Regions from separate parts of the Frankia sp. BMG5.60 genome, predicted to be linked through region 3. Evidence: predicted binding sites of a transcription regulator. Region 3 holds the regulator's gene; each other region holds the start of a gene.
What was found. The regulator LexA, encoded in region 3, represses DNA repair genes until DNA is damaged. The targets are predictions, from matches to a motif close to CGAACNNNNGTTCG.

Region 1 (6,968 bases), 1.3 Mb from region 3:
GCCGGCCGCGGCTGCCCCAGGTGCTGTTCCTGCTGGTCGTCGCGTTCCTGCTGAGCAACAAGGTCTTCTCTCCTCAGTACACGATCTGGCTGCTCCCCCTGGTCGCGCTGGCCCGGCCGCGGTGGCGGCTGTTCCTGCTCTGGCAGGCATGTGAGGCCTGGGTCCTGTTCACCCGCTTCATGCATTTCATCTACAACGACACCCAGGGCCGGCACGGGATCGACCGGGGCTGGTTCGTGGGTGCGGTGGCGCTGCGCGACCTGGTGCTGCTCGTCATGGCGGCGTTCGTGGTGCGGGAGATCCTGCATCCGCGGACGGATGTGGTGCGGACCGGGGGGTCGCTGGACCCGGCCGACCTAATCGCCGTGGATCGGCCGGCGGCGGCGCTGGACCCGGACGCGGTGGACGACCCGGCCGGAGGGGTCCTGGATCACGCGCCCGACGTGCGTGGCGGTTGGCGCGGCCGGCCGACGAGGCCGGCGCGCAGCACCCCGGAGCCGGAGCCGGAGCCGACCGTCGCCGTCGCCGCGTCGCCGGCAGCCGAGCCGGCAGTCGAGTCCACTCCGCGGCCGGAGCTCGCGCCGATGGAGCCGGGGGCGCTGTTCCGGCCGCGGCAGAACCGGTTGGACACTGTCGGCGGACCGGAACCCGACGGCAGCGGATCCGCTGGTGGCTGAGGCCGCTCAGGGGGACCCGATCGGTCATGGGAACCAGATCGGTCCTGGGGACCCGATCGGTCAGGGGGAGCGGCCCGGTCAGGGGACGCGGAACGACAGGGAGCAGGACGGATCGGGAAGCCGGGGCGGCGTAGACGAACTCGCCGCCCCTCGCGGCCTCACCGGCACCGTCCGTTCGGGCTGGTCCCGCCTGCCGGAGTCCGTTCGGGCCACGCTGCCGCTCTGGCTCGGCAGCCGGATCGCCGTCGCGATCCTCTCCCTCGCCGCGGCGAGGGCGCTGACCTCGCGTCCGGCCCGCGACGCCCCCGGGCTGCGCACCCTCTGGGACCGCTGGGACGTCGGCCTGTTCACCAAGGTCGCCCGGTACGGCTATCTCTCCCCCGCCTACTCGGACCGCACCGAGGTCGACTTTCCCGGCCTGCCGCTGGCCATCCGCGGTGTCCATCTTGTCGTGCCGGACTGGATCGCCGCCGGTCTCGTCGTCTCCCTGCTCGCCGGCGCCGTCACCGTGGCCGCGCTCTGGCGCCTGGCCGCGGACGAGGTGGGCCCGACGGGCGCGAGGTTCGCCGTCGTCAGCCTGATCGCCTTCCCCTACGCGGTGTTCCTGTTCGCCGCCTATTCGGAGGGGCTGTTCCTGGCGTTCGCGACGGCGTCCTGGCTGGCCGCCCGTCGGCAGCGCTGGTGGCTGGCCGGCCTGCTCGGTGCGGGGGCGGCGGGTACGCGGATCAGCGGTGTCGCCTTCGGCGTGGCCCTTGCCGTGCAGTACGTCGTCGGCCGGCGCGCCGCGGGACGGCCGGTGTTCGCCTGGCCGGCGCTGTCGCTGGCCCTTCCGCCGATCCCGGTCCTCGCCTACCTGGGCTACCTGCGCGCGCGTACCGGCGGCTGGGGTGCCTATACCGACGCCATGCGCGACGGCTGGCATCGCGGCACCGACTGGCCCTGGTCCGGATGGGCGACCACCTGGGGGTCGGCAACCGACGGCAACGGGGCGTCGACCTTCGTGTGGTTCTGGCGGGGGGAGCTGCTCGCGGTGGTCGTCGGCGTGCTGCTGACGGTCGTCCTGCTGGTCGGCCAGCGGTGGGGGGAGGCGACCTTCGTCGGCGTGATGACCACGATCATGGCGTGCACGAACTACTACGCCTCGGGCATCCGCGGAATTCTGGTCGCCTTCCCGCTCTACCTACTGCTCGCGCGGGCGGCCGCGCGCAGTCCCCGGGTCGCGCCGGTGTACCTGTCTCTGTGCGTTCCCGTGATGGCGGCGCTGGTCATCGCCTTCACCCAGGGGCAGTGGGTCGACTGACCCTGCCCGACGCGTTGGATGTCGGTGCGGCGGTACGACCGTCCAGACGGGGGATGCGCGACGATGTCGCTGACGCGCGCGTCGCCGCGTCGGAGCCAGGTGACGAAAGGACGATGCGGTGGATACCGGGGAGCCCCGGCCGGGTCGGCCTGACGTCGGATCCGGGGCCGGTGTGGACGCTTCGTCCGATGAGGGCCGCTCGGACGACGGTCGCCCGGGCGGCGCCGCAGGCATGGGTCCGCACTCCCTCGCCCGACTGGCGGCCGGGCTCGCGGGCCTGGCCGCGCTCGTGGTGCTCGGGCTGGCGATCGCGGATCCCGCTCCGTCGCGGCACCTGCGCGGGTTGCTCGTCTCGGTTGATCTAGTCTGCCTGGCCGGGGTGGCGACCGCCTGGCTGCGTGTGGTCCTGGCCGTCGGGGCGCCCGGGACGCCGAAAAGGATCGAGTAAGCTCATCGGGACACGCCGTGCGTCGGCGCACGCGTCTGTTCGCTGGTCAGCCGGTGATCTCGTCGAGATCGTCCGCCTGCCGCGAGCGGCCGCAGTGCACTGCTGATCGTCCGGATGTGCCGGTGGACGATCCCTCCTGGATCTGCGTCGCCGCGCGCGTCCGCGGCGACGCAGATCCGTTCCACGGCTCCTCCTGCCACGGAGAATCCGTGGCCGCTGAGTCCACAGGAGGTGGGTTCAACTTGGCACGTCATTACGAACTCATGGTGATCCTTGCCGCGGATCTCGAGGAACGCACCGTTGCGCCGTCTCTCGACCAGTACCTTGGCGTCGTCCGGCAGGGCGGCGGTGTGGTCGAGAAGGTCGACATCTGGGGGCGGCGCCGGCTCGCCTACGAGATCGCGAAGAGCAACGAGGGCATCTACGCGGTGATCGATCTGCACGCGGAGCCGGACGTGGTCGCCGAGCTCGACCGTCAGCTCGTCCTGAACGAGTCGGTCATCCGCACGAAGGTCATCCGGCTTCCCGAGCCGAAGAAGCCTCGCCAGAGCCGCCGGGTGGCGGCATGACCCGGTCCGCGGCGACGGCGATCTCCTCGCCGTCGTGGACCGCCGACATCCGGGAGGGCGCCCATGGCCGGTGAGACGATCATCACCGTCGTTGGCAACCTGACCAGCGACCCCGAGCTGCGGTTCACGTCGAACGGCGCCGCGGTGGCGAGCTTCACCATCGCCTCCACGCCGCGCACGATGGACCGCCAGACCAACGAGTGGAAAGACGGCGAGGCGCTGTTCCTGCGCTGTTCCATCTGGCGTCAGGCCGCCGAGCACGTCGCCGAGTCGCTGCAGAAGGGCGCCCGGGTCATTGTCACGGGCCGGCTCAAGCAGCGCTCGTTCGAGACTCGCGAGGGTGAGAAGCGCACTGTGATTGAGCTCGAGGTCGACGAAGTCGGCCCAAGTCTGCGTTACGCGACCGCCAAGGTCGTCCGCGCCGCCCGCGGTGGCGGCAGCGGTGGTGGTGGTGGTGGCGGTGGCTACAGCGGTGGCGGCGGTGGTGGCGGCTACGGCGCGCCCGCCAGCGTCCCCTCCGGCGCGCCGGCCGGCGGAGTTCCGAATGATGACCCCTGGTCGCAGCAGCCGGCCGGTGGCTACTCAGACGAGCCTCCGTTTTGAGCGGGCGCTCGTCGTCCTCGCGGTCGACACAACGAGGTAGGAGCACTTCCGTGGCCAAGGCGGCCGTGCGCAAGCCCAAGAAGAAGGTTTGCGTCTTCTGTAAGGACAAGGTCGAGTACATCGACTTCAAGGACACCTCGCTGCTGCGCAAGTACATCTCGGACCGGGGCAAGATCCGCGCCCGGCGGGTGAGCGGCAACTGCAGCCAGCACCAGCGCGACGTGGCGACGGCGGTGAAGAACAGCCGCGAGATGGCGCTGCTGCCCTACACCGCCTCGGCCCGCTAGGGGGTGGCGGGATGAAGCTCATCCTGACCCAGGAGGTCCCCGGCCTCGGCAGCCCGGGTGACATCGTCGAGGTCGCCAACGGCTACGGGCGTAACTATCTCGTGCCGCGCAGGTACGCGATCCTCGCGACGAAGGGCGCGGAGCGCCAGGTCGAGCAGATCAAGCGGGCCCGCTCGGCTCGGGCGGTCCGCGACCTCGGCCACGCCCAGGAGATCGCCGGCCAGCTCGGTGGCCTCAAGGTCGAGCTGATCAGCCGGGCCGGCAAGGAAGGCCGGCTGTTCGGCTCGGTGACGGCGGCCGACGTGGTCGAGGCCGTCACCGCGGCGGGCGGTCCCGAGCTGGACCGTCGGCGGGTCGAGCTGACCACGCCGATCAAGTCGCTCGGGGCGTACACCGTTGCCGTGCACCTTCACCCCGAGGTGACCGCCTCGGTGAAGCTCCAGGTCAAGAAGGCATAGGACCGGCGGCACCGGCCCTCGGCGAGGCGGCATCGCCGCCTCGCCGGCGAGGCGCGGATGCCCCGGACTGACGAACTCCCCCGGCCGACCCACCCCAGCGGTGGTCCTCGGTCCGGGGGAGTTCGTCGTTGCGGGACCGGTGCGCGACGAACTTTCTTCCGCCCCTTTTTATCCACAGGAGGCGGGTCGGCTGTGCTTGCTGTACCTGCGGACCCTCCGTCTTGTGATCCTTGTTATCCACAGGGCGCGAGCCGCTGTCCCGAGCTCCTCCCCAGGTTCAGGCAGGTTACCCACAGCTTTTCCACATGGGCCTGTGGATAACTTTTTGGTGGGGGTGCTCGTCGATCCGTATGGTCGGACCCTCCAGACTGGGTCCGCCGGACTCGCCCGGCCAGCTCGGCGGCCGCTCACCAGGTGCACGGGTCGCGTAGCGGTGCGATCGGTCGCCAGATGGCGACTCGGCCGGAACGGACTGTCAACCGGACTGCCGAGCCGGATCGTCGAGGCAGGGACGCCGGGGCGGGGACGCCGGTGGGGCGAGCAGCCGAGGGTGGGTCGGTCGAGGGGTCCGGCGGTCGGTCGGCCGCCGGACCGGACGCGGCGTGACGGGGGTCGACGGGTGGCCGGGATCTGCGGGGCACGGCGGCGTGGCCCGTTGACCGCGGCCCTGATGTGTACGAACATGTGTTCGAATCTGGATCTGCGGGAGAGCGGGGAGGGTACGTCGTGAGCGTCACCGAGATCTCGCGTGGCGGCGCAGGCGGCGGCGCGGAGTTCGAGCGAACCCCGCCCCACGACCTTCCGGCCGAGCAGAGCGTGCTTGGCGGCATGTTGCTGTCGAAGGACGCCATCGCCGACGTCGTCGAGGTCCTGCGGATGGCGGACTTCTACCGCCCGGCCCACGGACTCGTCTACGAGGTCATCGGCGACCTGTACGGCCGGGGCGAGCCCGCCGACGTCATCAGTGTCGCGGCCGAGCTCAGCCGCCGCGACCTGCTGGAGCGGGTCGGCGGCCCGGGGTACATGCACACCCTGATCTCGAGCGTGCCCACCGCGGCGAATGCCGGTTACTACGCGCGCATCGTCGCCGAGAAGGCGGTCCTGCGCCGCCTCGCCGAGGCGGGCACCCGCATCGTCCAGCTCGCCTACGGCGCCGCCCCCGACGTCAGCGACGTCGTGGATCGCGCTCAGGCCGCCGTGTACGAGGTCACCGAGCGGCGGTCGAACGACGACTACCTGCCGCTGGGAGAGCTGCTCAACCCGGCTCTGGAGGAGATCGAGTCGATCCAGGGCCGCGGGGAAGGCGCGCTGACCGGCGTGCCGACCGGCTTCGTGGACCTCGACGAGCTGACGAACGGCCTGCACGGCGGCCAGCTCTGGATCGTCGCGGCCCGCCCGGCCGTCGGAAAGGCGCTGGCCCTCGACACTGCGCTCCCCACCCCGACCGGCTGGACCACGATGGGCCGCGTCACCGTCGGCGACATGCTGATCGGTGCCGACGGGCGGCCGACGCGAGTCGTCGCCGCCACCGATGTGATGCACGGCCGGCCGTGCTACGAGGTCGAGTTCTCCGACGGGTCCGTGATCGTGGCGGACGGTCAGCATCAGTGGATCACGCAGACCCGGGCGGAGCGTCGCCCTGGCGGCGCGGTTCGTTCGGGCTCCCGTTCCGCGACGCTCACCAGACCGGTCACCACGGAGGAGATCGCCCGCACCCTGCGTTGTCGGACTGCCGATCGTCGTTGCAACCACGCGGTGCGCAATGCCGGCCCGTTCCAGTTGCCGCCGGTCGACCTGCCGGTCGACCCTTATGTGCTGGGAGTCTGGCTCGGTGACGGAACGTCGGCCTGCGCGAGCCTGACCTCGGCTGATCCTGAGATTCCCGACGAGATCCGGCGTCGGGGCTACGACGTCGTGGGCAGCACCGGTGCGAGGTACCGCTATCGACTGGGGCTGCGGCGGCCTGCGGTGACCGAGAGGGCCTGCATGGTGTGTGGGCGGCCGTTCACCAACGCGATGCCCGGCGTCCGCACCTGTGGCCAGTCCTGCGGGGGCAAGCCGCGTTTCCTCGCGGAGCCGCTTCCGGCTCGAAGCTGCGTGGACTGCGGGGGCCGGACAACCAGCTTCGGGCCGCGCTGCCGTTCCTGCCATGCCCAGGCCGGGCCGTTGCAGGCCCGGCTGCGCACCCTCGGCGTGCTGGGCGACAAGCACATCCCGGCCAGTTATCTGCGGGCGAGCGAGCAGCAACGCCGTGACCTGCTGGCAGGCCTGCTGGACACCGACGGCACCGTGGCGAGCGACGGGTCAACCGCCCAGTTCGCCTCCACCAACCCGAGGCTGGCCCGAGAGGTGCGTGAGCTCGTTCTCTCGCTGGGCTATCAGGCGGCCGTCATGGCGAAGCGGGTACGGGGAAAGTCGGAGGAAACGTCCATCTGTTTCACTGTGAACTTCGCTCCCCAGGATCAGGTCTTCCGGCTTGCGCGCAAGGCTGCCCGACTGCGGCCGACCGGACGCCAGGCGGCGGGGGTGCGGTACATCACGGATGTCCGGTCGATCGTGTCTGTGCCGGTCCGATGCGTCGAGGTCGACAGCCCCGATCATCTCTACCTCGCGGGCGAGACCTGTG
Region 2 (6,968 bases), 2.1 Mb from region 3:
TACTTCGACCGGCGCGCCTACACCGAACACGACGAACAGGGCCAGGCGATTTACACGGAGACGCATCGCACGATCGGCGACCGGGTCCGTGAGATCGTCGCGGCCGGGCTGATCCTGCACGACATCATCGAGCCGGAATGGCCGGCCGGCCAGGAGCGAACCTGGGGGCAGTGGGGGCCGATGCGCGGCGGGTACGTGCCCTCGACCTCCATCTTCGTCACGAGCCGGCCACCGGCCCGCTAGTTTTCGCCACCCGGCTGGTGTTAGGGCATCGATCCCGGGCAAACCCTCCTCAGGCGTCACCGGATAAGCCGGAAATGGCTCGAAGACCGGCCCGGAAACCGACGAAGGGGAGGCATCACCATGAAGATTCTGCGTCGCATGCGACACGGGGTTCGGCACGACGTCAATCAGGCGGACCGCTCCGCCGCCCGCGGGCTGCGACGCCTGCGCCGCCGGCGCAGCCGGACCGCCTCCACCACCACGACCACCGGCACCCGCTACTGATCGGCACTCACCACTGATCGGCACTCATCGCTGATCGACACCCGCTGCTGATCGCAGTCGCGGCGACGGACCCGGGCGACCCCGGGGTTCTGGACGGGCGCCCGTCCAGAACCCCGGGGTCGTCTGCCGTCTGAAGGTCTCCCACCGGCGAACCGCCGCAGCCGGCGAACACGAACACCGGTCGGCACGGACGCGGCGAGCGAGGAACGCTCCGCTCAACGCGACGCCGCTTTGTCCCACGGTGCACACAACGCCCCAGGGCGCGGGGAGGTACCCCGATCGCCCCCGTTATGGTGAGCCCCGCATTCGCCGTTGGGGGCAGACCGTGTATCACGCTCACTCCACACCCGGAGATGCCACGTTCAGGCGCGGCATTCCGGGGGTTCGCGCGTGCACTGGTGTGGCGCTCGCGCTGGCGCTGGTCGGCCTCGCGGCCGGGTGCTCCGCCAGTGACACCGCCGCGTTCACCCCGGCGCCGCACGCCACGCGGGTCGCGCCCACCGTCGAGGCCGACCCGCTGCCGCCGCTGAGCAAGTTCATCACCCGGCCGGACGGCAGCCAGGTGACGACGGTCAGCGCCGACTACCTGTTCGACTCGAACAGCAGCAAGCTGCGGGGGGAGGCGATGACCGCGTTGCAGCAGGTCCTGCCCGCGATCCGGGAGCATCCCGGCCCCATCTCGGTGATCGGCTACAGCGACGGGCTGGGGCGGACCGAGGACAACCAGAAGCTGTCGCTGGAACGGGCGAAGTCCGTCGAGGCGTGGCTGGCAACGCAGAACATCCCCAGCTCCGTGCTGGATGTCGAGGGCAGGGGCGAACAAGGCGCGCAGGACGGCGTCGCCGACGCGAGCCGACGCCGAGTGGAGATCGTGCTTCGATGACGTGCGACGTTTCCGCCGGTCCGCCGGTGACCCCGGGCGCGGCCGGGACGGGTGAAGCCGCGGCCCGGCGCCGGGGCCGCCGCCTGCGCGGCCGGTTGGCCGGGCTGGTGGCGGCGGCCATGCTGGCGACGCCGATGCTCGCCGCCTGCGACGGCGGCCTGCTCGGCACGTCCAAGGCGGACGGCCCGCTCGACTGCTCCAAGTACCAGGAGTCCACGCCCGCGGCCGGCGCACCGCTGCTGCTGGTACTGCTCGACGTGACCGACAACTCGGCCGCTACCGCGCAGCGCGTCGCGACCCGGGTCCAGCCCTACCTCGACACGGCGCTGAAGAACGGCGCCTACATCCGGCTCGTCGCCAGCGGCGGGACGGCCATGACGTATTCGGACTGCTTCCATGGCGACCGGATGTTCCAGATCAAACGGAACAACAACCGGCGCGAGGAGAAGGATCGGGTCGCCGCCGCCAAGGCCCTCGGCACGGAGATCGACCACGTCGTCCAGACCGAGCGGATCAGCACGAAGGGCAGCGCCACGGGTCTGCTCGCCGGCATCAACGATGAGCTCAACACCGTCCGCTCCACACCCGACGTGAAGGTCACCGACGTGACCGTCCTCGTCTGGAGCGACCTGCTCGGCACCGGTCAGGACTCCGACTGCCTCAATGTCGACGGTAAGAAGGCGTCCGCGTCCATCGCCGAGGCGCTGGTGAAGCGGTGCTTCGAAACCCAGCAGATCACCGCGGTGGGCAACGACAAGGTCCGGTTCCTCGGGGTCAACGAGGGCGCGGCGGATCGGCCGCAGCAGGATCTCGCCCGTTACCTCAAGGGCGAGCTGTGTCGACGGATCAGCAGTGACTGCAGCTAGCTCCACCATCACGGCCGACCCCGCCATCCCCACCGACCCCGCCGACCCCGCCATCCCCACCGACCAGGCCATCCCGACCATCCCCACCGACCCGACCGACCCGACCGTCCCAGCCGCCCGTCCGCCCACGTTCGTCGCGGCAGTCCCCGAGCTCCCGGAGCATCCCGTCCGCAACCGCCGCGGCACACACCACGCCGATCCATCCGAACCGCTGCTGGCCACGACGGCGCCGGTGGAACTCAAGCCGAGGAGACGACCGATGGGCGTTCTACACGAGCCCGAGGACCAGCATTTCAGCCCGGCACTGATGCGATCGACGGTCGTGATCACCGGCTGCCTGGTCATGCTCGCGGTGCTGGAGATCTGGGTCTGGTTGACCCTGTCGTCCCCGTTCGCGAAGGTCTCCGTCACTGGATCGATGATCGTGACGGCGCTCAGCTTCTTCATCACCGGCAACACCTTCCGACTGCGCGACATCCGGCGCCGGGTGGGCAACCGAGCTCGGGCCGGCCGGATCGCCCCGATCGACGCGTTGTCCACCCTGCCGCCGCGGGAGACGATCGCCCGCCGCTTCATGCTCGGCGCCGTCGGCGCCGTGGTCGGCGTCGGCACCCTCGTGCTGACCATGGTCTTCTCCGGCGACGAACAGCAGGGGGCGCGGGAGGCCATGGTCGCCTCGGTGCTCGGCATCGTCTGCGCCATGCTCTGCTTCGTCGGCGGCACCTTCGCTCGCCCGATTGACTGACCGCTCATCCCCATTGACTGACCGCTCATCCCCATTGACTGACCGCTCATCCCCTCGACTCACCGCTCATCCCCCATCGACTAAACCGCCCACCGGGACCGACATCGGAAAAGTAGGAGCCTGAAACGGTGCTGCGCAGGGGAAACCAGCCAGGGCGTCTGGCCAAGCAGCTCATCCGCCGGGTGGGAGACGCCGACATCGCGCTGGCGGGCGCGGAGACCCGCCCCAAGGTCCTCAAGAGCCTCGAGGACGCGGAGGTCCAGGAGGTCCGGGCCTCCGTCCGGGCCGACGGGCGGACTCTGGAGGAGCTGATCGCCGAGCTCCGGATGGAGATCGACTCCCGGGCCGAGCGCCGCGAGCGGCGGACCGAGCTGATCAAGAACAAGGTCGAGCAGGGCCGGTTGTGGCGCAGCGTCGGGGTGCAGGAGCGCATCCCGCAGATGGCGTTGGCGGGGCCGGCCCGCACGGTCGTCCTGACGTTGCTCGCGGCGCTGGACTTCTACGTGTTCGCACAGTCCTACGCGGTGCTCGCCGACGTCGGCGGCTACGGCCCGGAGTGGTGGCTCGGCGGCCTGCTCGGCGTCGCCGTCTTCATCGCCGGGGTGGCGCTCGCGCACGGGATCAAGGCGTCCATCCTCGCCCGCGCCCAGAAGCAGATGCTCGCCGACGCCGACGCCGGCCGCTTCAAGATCGAGCTGGACATCCGCGAGCAGCTCGTCGAGTCGAAGTCGTCCCCGCTGGCACTGAGCCTGACCACGGCGATCTTCCTGCTGCTGTCGATCGCCGGGGTGCTCGTGCGCACGCAGGGCACGGCCGGCGAGAGCACCGGCGGCGCGGTGATCCTGTTCCAGGCGCTGATCCCGCTGGTCGCCGTGGCGGTCGAGCTGTACCTGCACGACCCGACGGAGCGCGACGAGCCGATGCCGAACATCGTCGACCGGCGGCTGGAGCGGCGCCTGGCCAAGGCCGAACGCCGGCTGCGCATCGTCGCCGCCCAGGTCGAGGCGAAGGTGTCGCAGATCGAGAAGCTCTACCGGGTCGAGGAGGCCATCCTCGACGTCGAGCAGAAGGACATGGGCCTACGCCACACCACCGACCTGGTGCTCGGTGGCGGCCACATCCCGACCGTGCCGACGAACGGGCGGGTCGCCGAGGTGGATCGCGACCAGTTGGAGAAGACCATCAAGATGGCCCGCCGGTCCTAGCCAGCCTCACCCCAGACCACGGTGACCGGGCGGCCTTCGGAGCCCCTCGTCCCGACCCCGTGGAGCAAGGGATGCCGTCCGCAGCCGGTCAGGTGCGGCCCCGTCCAGGGGGTGCGGTTTCCAAGGGGGCGCGGTCGTCCCTGGGCAGGAGGTCGAGGTCGGGATCCGGGCCCGACCGGAGCTGCCCGGGCGTGCGGGGTGCGGGTTGGTTCCCGTGTCGTCTCCGCCCACAGCGTACGAACATATGTTCGACATCCGGCCTGTGTTGTTCTACCGTTGACCCATGGTTTTCGACGACGACCTCGGAGACGGCCCTGACCCGCCAGCCCGCCTCGCCACGATCTCCCGGCAGGTCGACGGGCTGCTGACCGCGCAGGCATGGCAGCTGTCGGACGGGGAACCGGAAGGACTGATCGAGGGGGTGAGCCGGCCGACCGGCCGGGTCGCCGCCGTGCGGGGCCGGCTGTTCGTGGAGGCCCAGGATCGTGGTTTCGCCGTGCGCCACGGCGCCACCGATCTCGCGGGTTGGCTACGCGACCGGCTGCGGCTGACCACCCGCGACGCCAGGTCACCCTCGCCCGCGACACCACCGCCTGCACCGCCACCGGCGCGGCCCTGGCCGACGGGACCATCACCGCCGAACAGGCCGTGGTCATCGGCGAGGCCATGCGCACCCTACCCACCGAAGTCACCCCCGACCAGCGGGCCGCCGCCGAACAGGCCCTCCTACGCTTCGCCGACCAGTTCGACCCCATCCACCTGGTCAAACTCGCCGCCCGCCTCCGCGAAACACTCACCACCACCGACACCTCCCCCGGCGGCGACGACCCCCACACCGACAAACACACCAACCCCAGCACCGGCAGCGGCAGCCGCGGCGGCGGCGTTGGTGGCGGTGGCGATGGCGGCAAGACCGGCAGCGGTGGCAGAGCAGGCGGTGCCGGTGGCGGGAACAACGGCCGGGACAAGCCGAGCCCGGACCCGGCCGACATCCGCCGGTTGACCCTCACCGACACCCCGACCGGCACCACCGTGATCAACGGGGAACTCGACGCCGAAGCCGCCGCCCTGCTGCGCACCGCACTGGACAGCCTCGCCGCCCCCCAGCCCACCACCGACGGCACCCCCGACCGGCGCACCCCCACCCGCCGCCGCGCCGACGCCCTCATCAACCTGATCACCCGCGCGTTGAACGCCGCAGCCGTTCCCGACAGCGGCGGGGTACGCCCACACCTGACCGTCACCATCCACTGGAACACCCTGCTCGCCAGCGGCGCCACCCCCGCCCTGACCAGCCGGGGACTTCCCCTACCCCACAGCACCCTCGCCCGACTGTCCTGCGACGCCGAAATCAGCCGGATCATCCTCGATCCCGCCGGCGTCCCCCTCGACGTCGGACGATCAACCCGCGTCGTGCCGCCCCAGCTACGCCGCGCGCTCGCCGCCCGCGACCGAGGCTGCACCTTCCCCGGCTGCGACCGGCCACCCTCCTGGCGCGAAGCACACCACGTGACCTATTGGACACACGGCGGGGTCACCGCCCTCCACAACCTCGTCCTGCTCTGCGGCCACCACCGTGCGATACCGAACATGACTGAGAGGTAATGATGTAGAAGCGGATCCTCGACGTTGTGGTGCTGTGCTGAAGATGAAGGTAGGCCCTTCGGGATCGTCTTACAGGAGAAGGTCTCAAACCACCGGGTGCCGCTCCGTTGAATGAGGCGGGGTGGTGAGCGACACGGAAACGTCGCCCGAGAGGCGGCAGGTACGGGCCGGGAAGACGAACGACCGTGAACCACCGACGAAGCGTCGTAACGCATAAGACGACATCAAAACCGGGGTCTGGTGTTTATCCCGGGAGCAGTCAGGGAGGTGCCTGTCTACTGCCCTGGCGGTGTCCGGCGTTTAGGTGGCGTGAGCCCGGTCCAGGCTTCAGCACGGAACGGTAGAACCCCTCGCCCCGGAAACGACGGCCGCGGGTTGACGTGGTCGGCGAGAGGGAGGACTCCGAACGGTGAAGAGCCGTGAGGGGCAGAGTACCGGTCACGGGGCAGGGGGGCGGACCGCCCCGTAGTAGCGACGAAGCTCCTGTAATGGGGGCGGAGCGAAGGGGGCGGGTTGTCAGGCTTCCGATCGAAGGTCAACCGGGAACGGGAGGAACCGGATGGTCGAGGCGGCGTCCTCGGGAAAGTCGTTTGACATTCCGAAACAGCTCGTCTGGGAGGCATACCAGAAAGTCAAGGCGAACAAGGGTGCCGCCGGCGTCGACGAGCAGTCGTTGGCGGAGTTCGCGCGGGACGAGAAGAACAACCTCTACCGCGTCTGGAACCGGATGTCGTCGGGAAGCTACTTCCCGGCGCCGGTGAGGGCTGTGGAGATCCCGAGACCAGCAGGAGGAACGCGGACGCTCGGCATAACCACCGTGGCCGACCGCGTCGCGCAGACCGTGGTCGCGATGGTGCTGGAGCCCCAGGGAGAGAAGATCTTCCACCCGGACTCCTACGCCTACCGGCCCCGACGCTCGGCGCTGGACGCGGTGGCGACCTGCCGGAAACGGTGCTGGGAACAAGCGTGGGTCGTCGACCTCGACATCCACAAGTTCTTCGACACCGTGCCGCACCAGGAAATCCTGCTGGCCGTGGAACGCCACACCAACCACCGATGGGTAACGCTCTACGTCCAACGGTGGCTCACCGCACCGGTCCAGATGTCCGACGGCTCCCTACGGGAACGAGACAAAGGAACCCCACAGGGGTCTCCCG
Region 3 (6,968 bases):
GCCCCGGCAGCCCCGGCAGCCCCGGCAGCCCCGGCAGCCCCGGCAGCCCCGGCAGCCCCGGCAGCCCCGGGGGCCCCGGGGGTTCCAGGGGTTCCGCGAGACCCGCCGGTGCCGGGCTGCTCGGCCGGGCGGGGTCGAGCAGGCTGGTCAGCGTGACGCCGGTCAGGGCGCGCACCTCCCGGGCCAGATGGGCCTGATCGGCGTAGCCGGCGTCGGCGGCCACCGCGGCCAGGCGCCGGCCGGTCCGCGCCGAGCTCAGCGCCTCCTGCAGCCGCAGGATGCGGGCGAGCGTCTTCGGGCCGTACCCGAACATCTGCCGGCAGCGGCGCAGGAGCTGGCGTTCGCTGAGCGCGGCCGCTCGCGCCACATCCGCCACCGGCGACCCGGCCCGGATTCCGGCGACGATCGCCGGCACCAGCGGATCGCCCAGTCCCGGATCGCGGGGGCGGGCGGCGACGCACGTCTCGAGCACCAGCGCCGGATCGCCCGCGTCGGCGAGCCGTTCGGCGAGTCGGCGGGCCGGACCCGCGCCCCACAGGTCGGCAAGGTCCGGGCGGCGGTCGCGCAGCTCCGCGGCGGGCACCCCGAGCCGGGCCGGCCCGCGCCCGGGGTCGAAGCGCAGGCCGAGGTAGCACACCCCCGGCGCCCAGCTCGCGAGCGTGGCGACCGTGTCCGGGCCGGCGACGATCAACCGGCCGTCGGAGCTCCAGATGATGTCGATGCAGCCGTCGGGCAGGATCCGGTGGACCTGCGCGGCCCGTCCGTCGGCGGCCGGGTTGCCCGCCGGCAGGCGCCGCCGCAGCGGGCTGGCACCCGCCCGATCGAGGTCGCTGGTGGGCCCGGACGGGCCTTGCGCGGACCAGAGCGTCGCCGGCAGCCGGGTCGTCGGCCGTTCCCGGTACACGGCGTCGACGGTACGCGGCCCGGCGTACCGTGCGGGCGTCTGTCCCGTTCGGGGCGCCTGTCTCGTCCAAACGCCGGTCCCGTTCGGGGGCACCGGTCTCGTCCAGGTGCCCGTCCTGTCCAGGTGCCCGTCCGGTCCGGCGCGAAGGTCACGGTGTGCCAGCCCGGAAACCGTTCGCGATCGTCATGGCGGCGTGGGACCCTGGTGGGAGACGGGATGAATCCGCGAGGGAAGCGGTCGGCGCCCCGCGCCGACGCTTGCCCGCGGACCTCATCAGGTCGCCGGAACCCGCGAGCGTGACCTGGCCGGACGAAGCGGCGCGGAATCTCGCGGCAGCGAGCCGCGTTGAGAACGGATGGTATGACTCTTCCTGCCGACGCCCTGACGGCGTCCACTTTCGACAGATCCCTCATCGACCTCGCCGATTCGGATTCGGCGTACCTCTCGGGCTTCTATGACGATTCGGGGGACGGCTTCGACCTGGAGGAGCGCGCGGCACTGCGCCGCGTGCCCGGCCTGGCCACCGAGCTCGACGACGTCACCGAGGTCGAGTACCGCCAGTTGCGGCTGGAGCGGGTCGTCCTCATCGGCGTGTGGACGTCGGGTTCGCTGCGGTCGGCCGAGGCATCCATGGCGGAGCTCGCCGCCCTCGCGACCACGGCGGGTTCGGTCGTGCTGGACGCGCTCGTGCAGCGACGCGACCGGCCGGACGCCTCGACCTACGTCGGGTCCGGCAAGGCCCGCGAACTCGCCGAGGTCGTCACCGCGACCGGCGCGGACACGGTGATCTGCGACGGCGAGCTCACCCCGGGCCAGCTACGCCAGTTGGAGGAGGTCGTCAAGGTCAAGGTCATCGACCGGACCGCGCTCATCCTCGACATCTTCGCCCAGCACGCGACGTCTCGGGAGGGCAAGGCCCAGGTCGAGCTCGCCCAGCTCCAGTACATGCTGCCCCGCCTGCGCGGCTGGGGTGAGTCGATGTCCCGCGCCGCGGCCAGCGGCGGTGGGCGCGCGCCCATCGGTACTCGCGGACCTGGCGAGACGAAGATCGAGACAGACCGCCGACGGCTGCGCGCGCGGATGGCGCGTCTGCGCCGGGAGCTCGCCGGGATGGCAACCGTGCGGGAGACGAAGCGGTCGGCCCGCCGGCGCGGCGAGGTGCCCGCGGTGGCGATCGCCGGTTACACCAACGCCGGCAAGTCCTCGCTGCTCAACCGTCTCACCGGCGCCGGCGTCCTCGTCGAGGACGCGTTGTTCGCCACGCTGGATCCCACCGTGCGGCGCGCGACCCTGCCGGACGGCCGGGCGTTCACCCTCACCGACACGGTCGGGTTCGTCCGGCACCTCCCGCACCAGATCGTCGAGGCGTTCCGCTCGACCCTGGAGGAGGTCGCCGACGCGGACCTCATCCTGCACGTCGTCGACGGCTCCGCCCCCGACCCGGCCGCCCAGATCTCAGCCGTACGCGAGGTGCTCAACGACATCGACGCGGGCAACGTGACCGAGCTGATCGTCGTGAACAAGGTCGACGCCACCGAGTCGACCGTCCTCGCCGGCCTGCGCCAGCTCGCGCCCGACGCGGTCTTCGTCTCGGCGCGCACGGGGGAGGGGCTGACCGCGCTCGTCGACGCTCTGTGCGACCGAGTCCCCCACCCCGACGTGGAGATGAAGGTCCTCGTCCCCTACACGCGGGGCGATCTCGTCTCGCGGGTACACGCTCACGGCGAAGTGCTCGAGTTGGAGCACACGGCGGACGGCACCCGACTGCTCGCGAGGGTGTCGCCGTCGCTCGCCGCGGAACTGCACACCTTCCAGCCCTGACCCGTCCAGCCCTGATCCGCCGCGCCGGGACCGGCGCTGAGCTCGCCGTCGGCGCGGTCGGCGGAGCATACCCGCCCGGTCCACGGCAGCCGAATCGGCCGGCCGCCTCGCGCGGCCGGCCGTCCACGGTCAGACCCGGCGCAGCACGGCGACGATCCGCCCGAGGATCGTCGCCTCTTCGCCAGGGATGTCGCTGAACGTCGAGTTCTCCGGGTGCAGCCAGACCTTGCCGTCGCGGACCCGTAGCCGCTTGACCGTCGCCTCGCCGTCGATCATCGCGGCGACGATCTCACCGTTGTCCGCGACCGGCTGCTGGCGCACCACCACCCAGTCGCCGTCACAGATTGCCGCGTTGATCATCGATTCGCCGACGACCCGGAGCAGGAACAGGGTGCCCTCGCCGACGATCTCCTTCGGCAGCGGAAAGACGTCCTCGATCGCCTGCTCGGCCAGGATCGGCCCCCCGGCGGCGATCCGCCCGAGGACCGGCACGTAGGCCGCGGACCCCTCGCCGCTCGCGCCGGCCGGGGCCGCGGCGCCCGGGAACGTCGACACGACGGCCGCCGCGCCGGAGTCGGCCTTGCGCCGCGGCCGATCGGGGCTGAGCACCTCCATCGCCCGCGGACGGTTCGGGTCCCGGCGCAGGTAGCCCTTCTCTTCCAGCACCTTGAGCTGATGCGCCACGCTGCTCGTGCTGGTCAGCCCCACCGCCTCCCCGATCTCCCGCACGCTGGGCGGGTACCCGCGCCGTTCCACCTCGGCCCGGATGACCTCGAGCACCTTGCGCTGCCGGGGGGTCAGGCCGGCTGCGTCCGCGGGGTTTTCGGGAAAGGCCCGCACGTTGCCGCGGGCCCCGCCCCGGCGTGTACCCCTGCCTTGGCTGGTCATCGCCTACCGCTCTCCTCGTCGCCTACTCTGTCGCCGGTGGGCCGCCGCTCGGCCGCGCGCTGGACGTGCGCGCGGCTGTCGGCCTCGCCCGGCGAGACCGGCACCCCCCACGGCACCCGGCTGTCCGCGACCGGGGGAGACCGCCCGGTGCAAACCTGATCGTCTCGACGGTAACCGCCCGGTCGCGGAATCTCAAACGTCTGTTCGAGCGTGTCCCTTTCCCTGGCGGGACTCCGGTGTGACAATCGATCAGGAGTTCGATCGAACGGGAGTTCGTGGCGTCGACGACGTGGTCCGGGGCGCCTTGGGAGGAAGCCGTGCAAAGCGCGCACACCACACAGGTGGTCGATCTGGCGGCCGCCCGGGAGCGGGCGGTGCGCCGCGCCGGGGGATGGCCGGCGAGCGGTCCGGCGCGGATGCGGGTGGCCCTGCCGGCCGCCAGGGTCGGTGCCGGGAGGCCGGTTCCGAGGGCGTGCCCCTCGCACGCGCCGGTTCCCCGGGCGACGAGGTCCGAGGCGCAGAAGTCCCAGGCGTCGAAGTCTCAGGTGTCGAAGTCTCAGGTGTCGAGGTCTCAGGCGTCGAGGTCCGAGGCGCCGGGATCTCGGTCGCGGAGATCCCGGTCGCCGGGCCCGCCGCGGCGGCTTGCCCGCGGATCAGGATCCCGGCCGCCGGTGCGCCGCGCCGCCGGCGAGCCGCTGCCGCCGCTGCGGCTGACCCACCGCGGCCGGGTGGTCGTGGTCGCCGTCGTCGCGCTGGCGATCGCCGCGGTGCTGGTGGTCGTCCTGCCGCGCGCCTCGATCGCGTGGTCCGGCGAGCCGCCGCGGGGTCACCTGGTCCTCGCCGGGGAGACGCTGTGGGAGATCGCAGTCGCGCTCGATCCCGACGCCGACACCCGCGCCGTCGTGGATCGGCTGATGCGGATCAACCATCTCCCCTCGGTCGAGCTCACCCCCGGCCAGTTCCTGTTGCTGGGCTGACCCTCCGGTCGGCCGGTCCGCTCCGCCACCGTCCGGTCCCGATCGGCGCTCGGCGGCTCGCCGCCGTGACGGGCCGGTGCCCGGCGGCAGCGGGCGGGTGCGGCGCCCTCGCGCAGGGTTGTCGCGCCCCCGCGGGCTGATGTCCCGGTGTGACACGCGGGGGGTCGGTGTCCCCATCACTGGGGTTGTGCGCTAGGTTAGACACAACATCTGGTGCTTATGCGGGTGTAAGTCATCCACAGGTTGCGCACAGGCTTTCCACAGAGGTGCGGGCGGCCGTCCACAGGGGCGGCTCGGCCGGTGCGGAGGCGCGGGTCGGCTCGCTGTCCCGCCGCGCCAGGTGGCCGCGCCGGACCGGACGAAGGAGGCGTATCGCGTGCGATGCCCGTTCTGCCGGCATCCGGACAGCCGTGTCGTCGACAGCCGGGAGGCCGAGGAGGGCTCGGCGATTCGGCGGCGGCGATCCTGCCTGTCGTGCGGTCGCCGGTTCACCACCATGGAGGAGGCGTCGCTGCGGGTGCTCAAGCGCAGCGGCGTGGCGGAGCCGTTCAGTCGCGCGAAGGTGATCACCGGTGTGCGCAAGGCCTGCCAGGGCCGGCCGGTGCGCGACGACGATCTTGCTCTGCTGGCCCAGCGGGTTGAGGATGCCGTGCGCTCCTCGGGCTCGGCGGAGGTCCCCGCGGAGGCGATTGGCCGGGCGATCCTCGGCCCGCTCCGCGAGCTCGACGAGGTGGCCTACCTCCGCTTCGCCTCGGTGTACCTGGCCTTCGAGTCGCTCGGCGACTTCGAGAGCGCGATCGCGGCGCTGCGGGCCGAGACGTCCGGAGCCCGCCGCGGCGCCGACCTCGACGACCTTGACGAGCTGGGAGATCCAACCGTCCGTCCCGCCGGCGGAGCGTTCACCGACCAGGCGGACCCGTCGCAGCGGGCCGGTCCCGAAGGCCCCCCACCCGGCGGCCGGCGGGCCGACTCAGATACCCCACGCCCCGGCCGCCCAGGCCGGGACACACCCGCCGCCGTCCGCGAGCAGCCGGAGACCCCGGGCCGCCGTGGCGGCGGAAACCAGTTGAACATCGTCGAGGGCGGGCTCGGCCGGGCCGAGCCGATCACGGGGGAGTACGAGGTCGGCCGGGTGCGCGGCGCCTCGGCCACCCGCACCTGACGGGGCCGCCGCGGGACCGCCGAGGCCCCGTCCCGCCCGTCCCGCTAGCAGCTCGCCGCCCCGCCGGCCCGTTCCCGTCTGGACGGGACGACCTGACCCGGCCGGCGTGGGCGTCCGATCCCGCGCGACCCGGTTTCGCGCGTCCTGCTCGCGACCCCTACCCGGCCGCGCCCGTGGGCGGACGGCGCGGGGACGGGGGCCGGACCGCCGGGGCCGGTGTGTTCGTCATGCGTGTCGCTGCCGCCGGACCCGGTCGACCCCAGGGTTCGGCGTCGGCCGATACGCCGATTCGCCCGCGGTCCGCCGTCCACGCGTGCAGTGGACCGGGCCCGGGCGGGGATGCCACCACCAGTGCGCCAGCGCGCGCCGATGAGAAGACAGGACGAGGAGCGTCATGACCGAAAGTCGCGGCACGAAGGCGGGCAGGTCTGCGGCCAGGGCGGGCGGATTGAAGATCCGGCGCTCGCGCACCACCGCCGGCGTCCACCCGTACGACGAGGTCACCTGGGAGACCCGGGACGTCGTCATGACCAACTGGCGGGACGGTTCGGTCAACTTCGAGCAGCGCGGGGTGGAGTTCCCCGATTCCTGGTCGGTCAACGCGTCGAACATCGTGACGAGTAAGTACTTCCGCGGGGCGCTGGGCACGCCCGGCCGGGAGTCCTCCCTGCGCCAGCTCATCGACCGGGTCGTGCACGCCTACGGAGCGGCCGGCCGCGAGCACGGCTACTTCGCCGCCGACGCCGACGCCGAGATCTTCGAGCACGAGCTGACCTGGATGCTGCTTCACCAGGTGTTCAGCTTCAACTCCCCGGTGTGGTTCAACGTCGGAACCTCGGCCCCCCAGCAGGTCTCCGCGTGTTTCATTCTTTCAGTTGATGACACTATGGAGTCGATTCTCAACTGGTACCGCGAGGAGGGGCTGATCTTCAAGGGCGGCTCGGGGGCCGGGCTCAACCTGTCCCGCATCCGCTCCTCGAAGGAGCTGCTGTCCTCCGGCGGCACGGCGTCCGGCCCGGTGAGCTTCATGCGCGGCGCGGACGCGTCGGCGGGCACGATCAAGTCGGGCGGGGCGACCCGGCGGGCCGCGAAGATGGTCGTGCTCGACGTCGATCACCCGGACATCGTCGAGTTCGTCGAGACGAAGGCCCGGGAGGAGGACAAGATCAGGGCGTTGCGGGACGCCGGGTTCGACATGGATCTCGGCGGGCGCGAC

Region 1: dnaB (replicative DNA helicase) is a predicted target of LexA. The motif match lies at 5,020-5,033, and genes of this name have one in related genera.
Region 2: AC5R91_RS16785 (HNH endonuclease signature motif containing protein) is a predicted target of LexA. The motif match lies at 4,444-4,457, and genes of this name have one in related genera.

What each region holds. Positions count from the first base shown of each region.
Region 1 is NZ_CM182091.1:4,883,524-4,890,491, forward strand. It holds gene AC5R91_RS20060 (glycosyltransferase 87 family protein) at 1-677, shown strand, start outside; gene AC5R91_RS20065 (hypothetical protein) at 868-1,977, shown strand; gene AC5R91_RS20070 (hypothetical protein) at 2,210-2,425, shown strand; gene rpsF (30S ribosomal protein S6) at 2,668-2,994, shown strand; gene AC5R91_RS20080 (single-stranded DNA-binding protein) at 3,058-3,597, shown strand; gene rpsR (30S ribosomal protein S18) at 3,648-3,884, shown strand; gene rplI (50S ribosomal protein L9) at 3,896-4,342, shown strand; gene dnaB (replicative DNA helicase) at 5,069-6,968, shown strand, end outside.
Region 2 is NZ_CM182091.1:4,121,165-4,128,132, forward strand. It holds gene AC5R91_RS16755 (class I SAM-dependent methyltransferase) at 1-243, shown strand, start outside; gene AC5R91_RS16760 (hypothetical protein) at 364-507, shown strand; gene AC5R91_RS16765 (OmpA family protein) at 908-1,390, shown strand; gene AC5R91_RS16770 (hypothetical protein) at 1,387-2,256, shown strand; gene AC5R91_RS16775 (hypothetical protein) at 2,516-3,001, shown strand; gene AC5R91_RS16780 (hypothetical protein) at 3,130-4,206, shown strand; gene AC5R91_RS16785 (HNH endonuclease signature motif containing protein) at 4,732-5,811, shown strand; gene ltrA (group II intron reverse transcriptase/maturase) at 6,371-6,968, shown strand, end outside.
Region 3 is NZ_CM182091.1:6,210,503-6,217,470, forward strand. It holds gene AC5R91_RS25440 (helix-turn-helix domain-containing protein) at 1-904, opposite strand, end outside; gene hflX (GTPase HflX) at 1,265-2,725, shown strand; gene lexA (transcriptional repressor LexA) at 2,855-3,613, opposite strand; gene AC5R91_RS25455 (LysM peptidoglycan-binding domain-containing protein) at 4,285-4,590, shown strand; gene nrdR (transcriptional regulator NrdR) at 4,967-5,752, shown strand; gene AC5R91_RS25465 (vitamin B12-dependent ribonucleotide reductase) at 6,147-6,968, shown strand, end outside.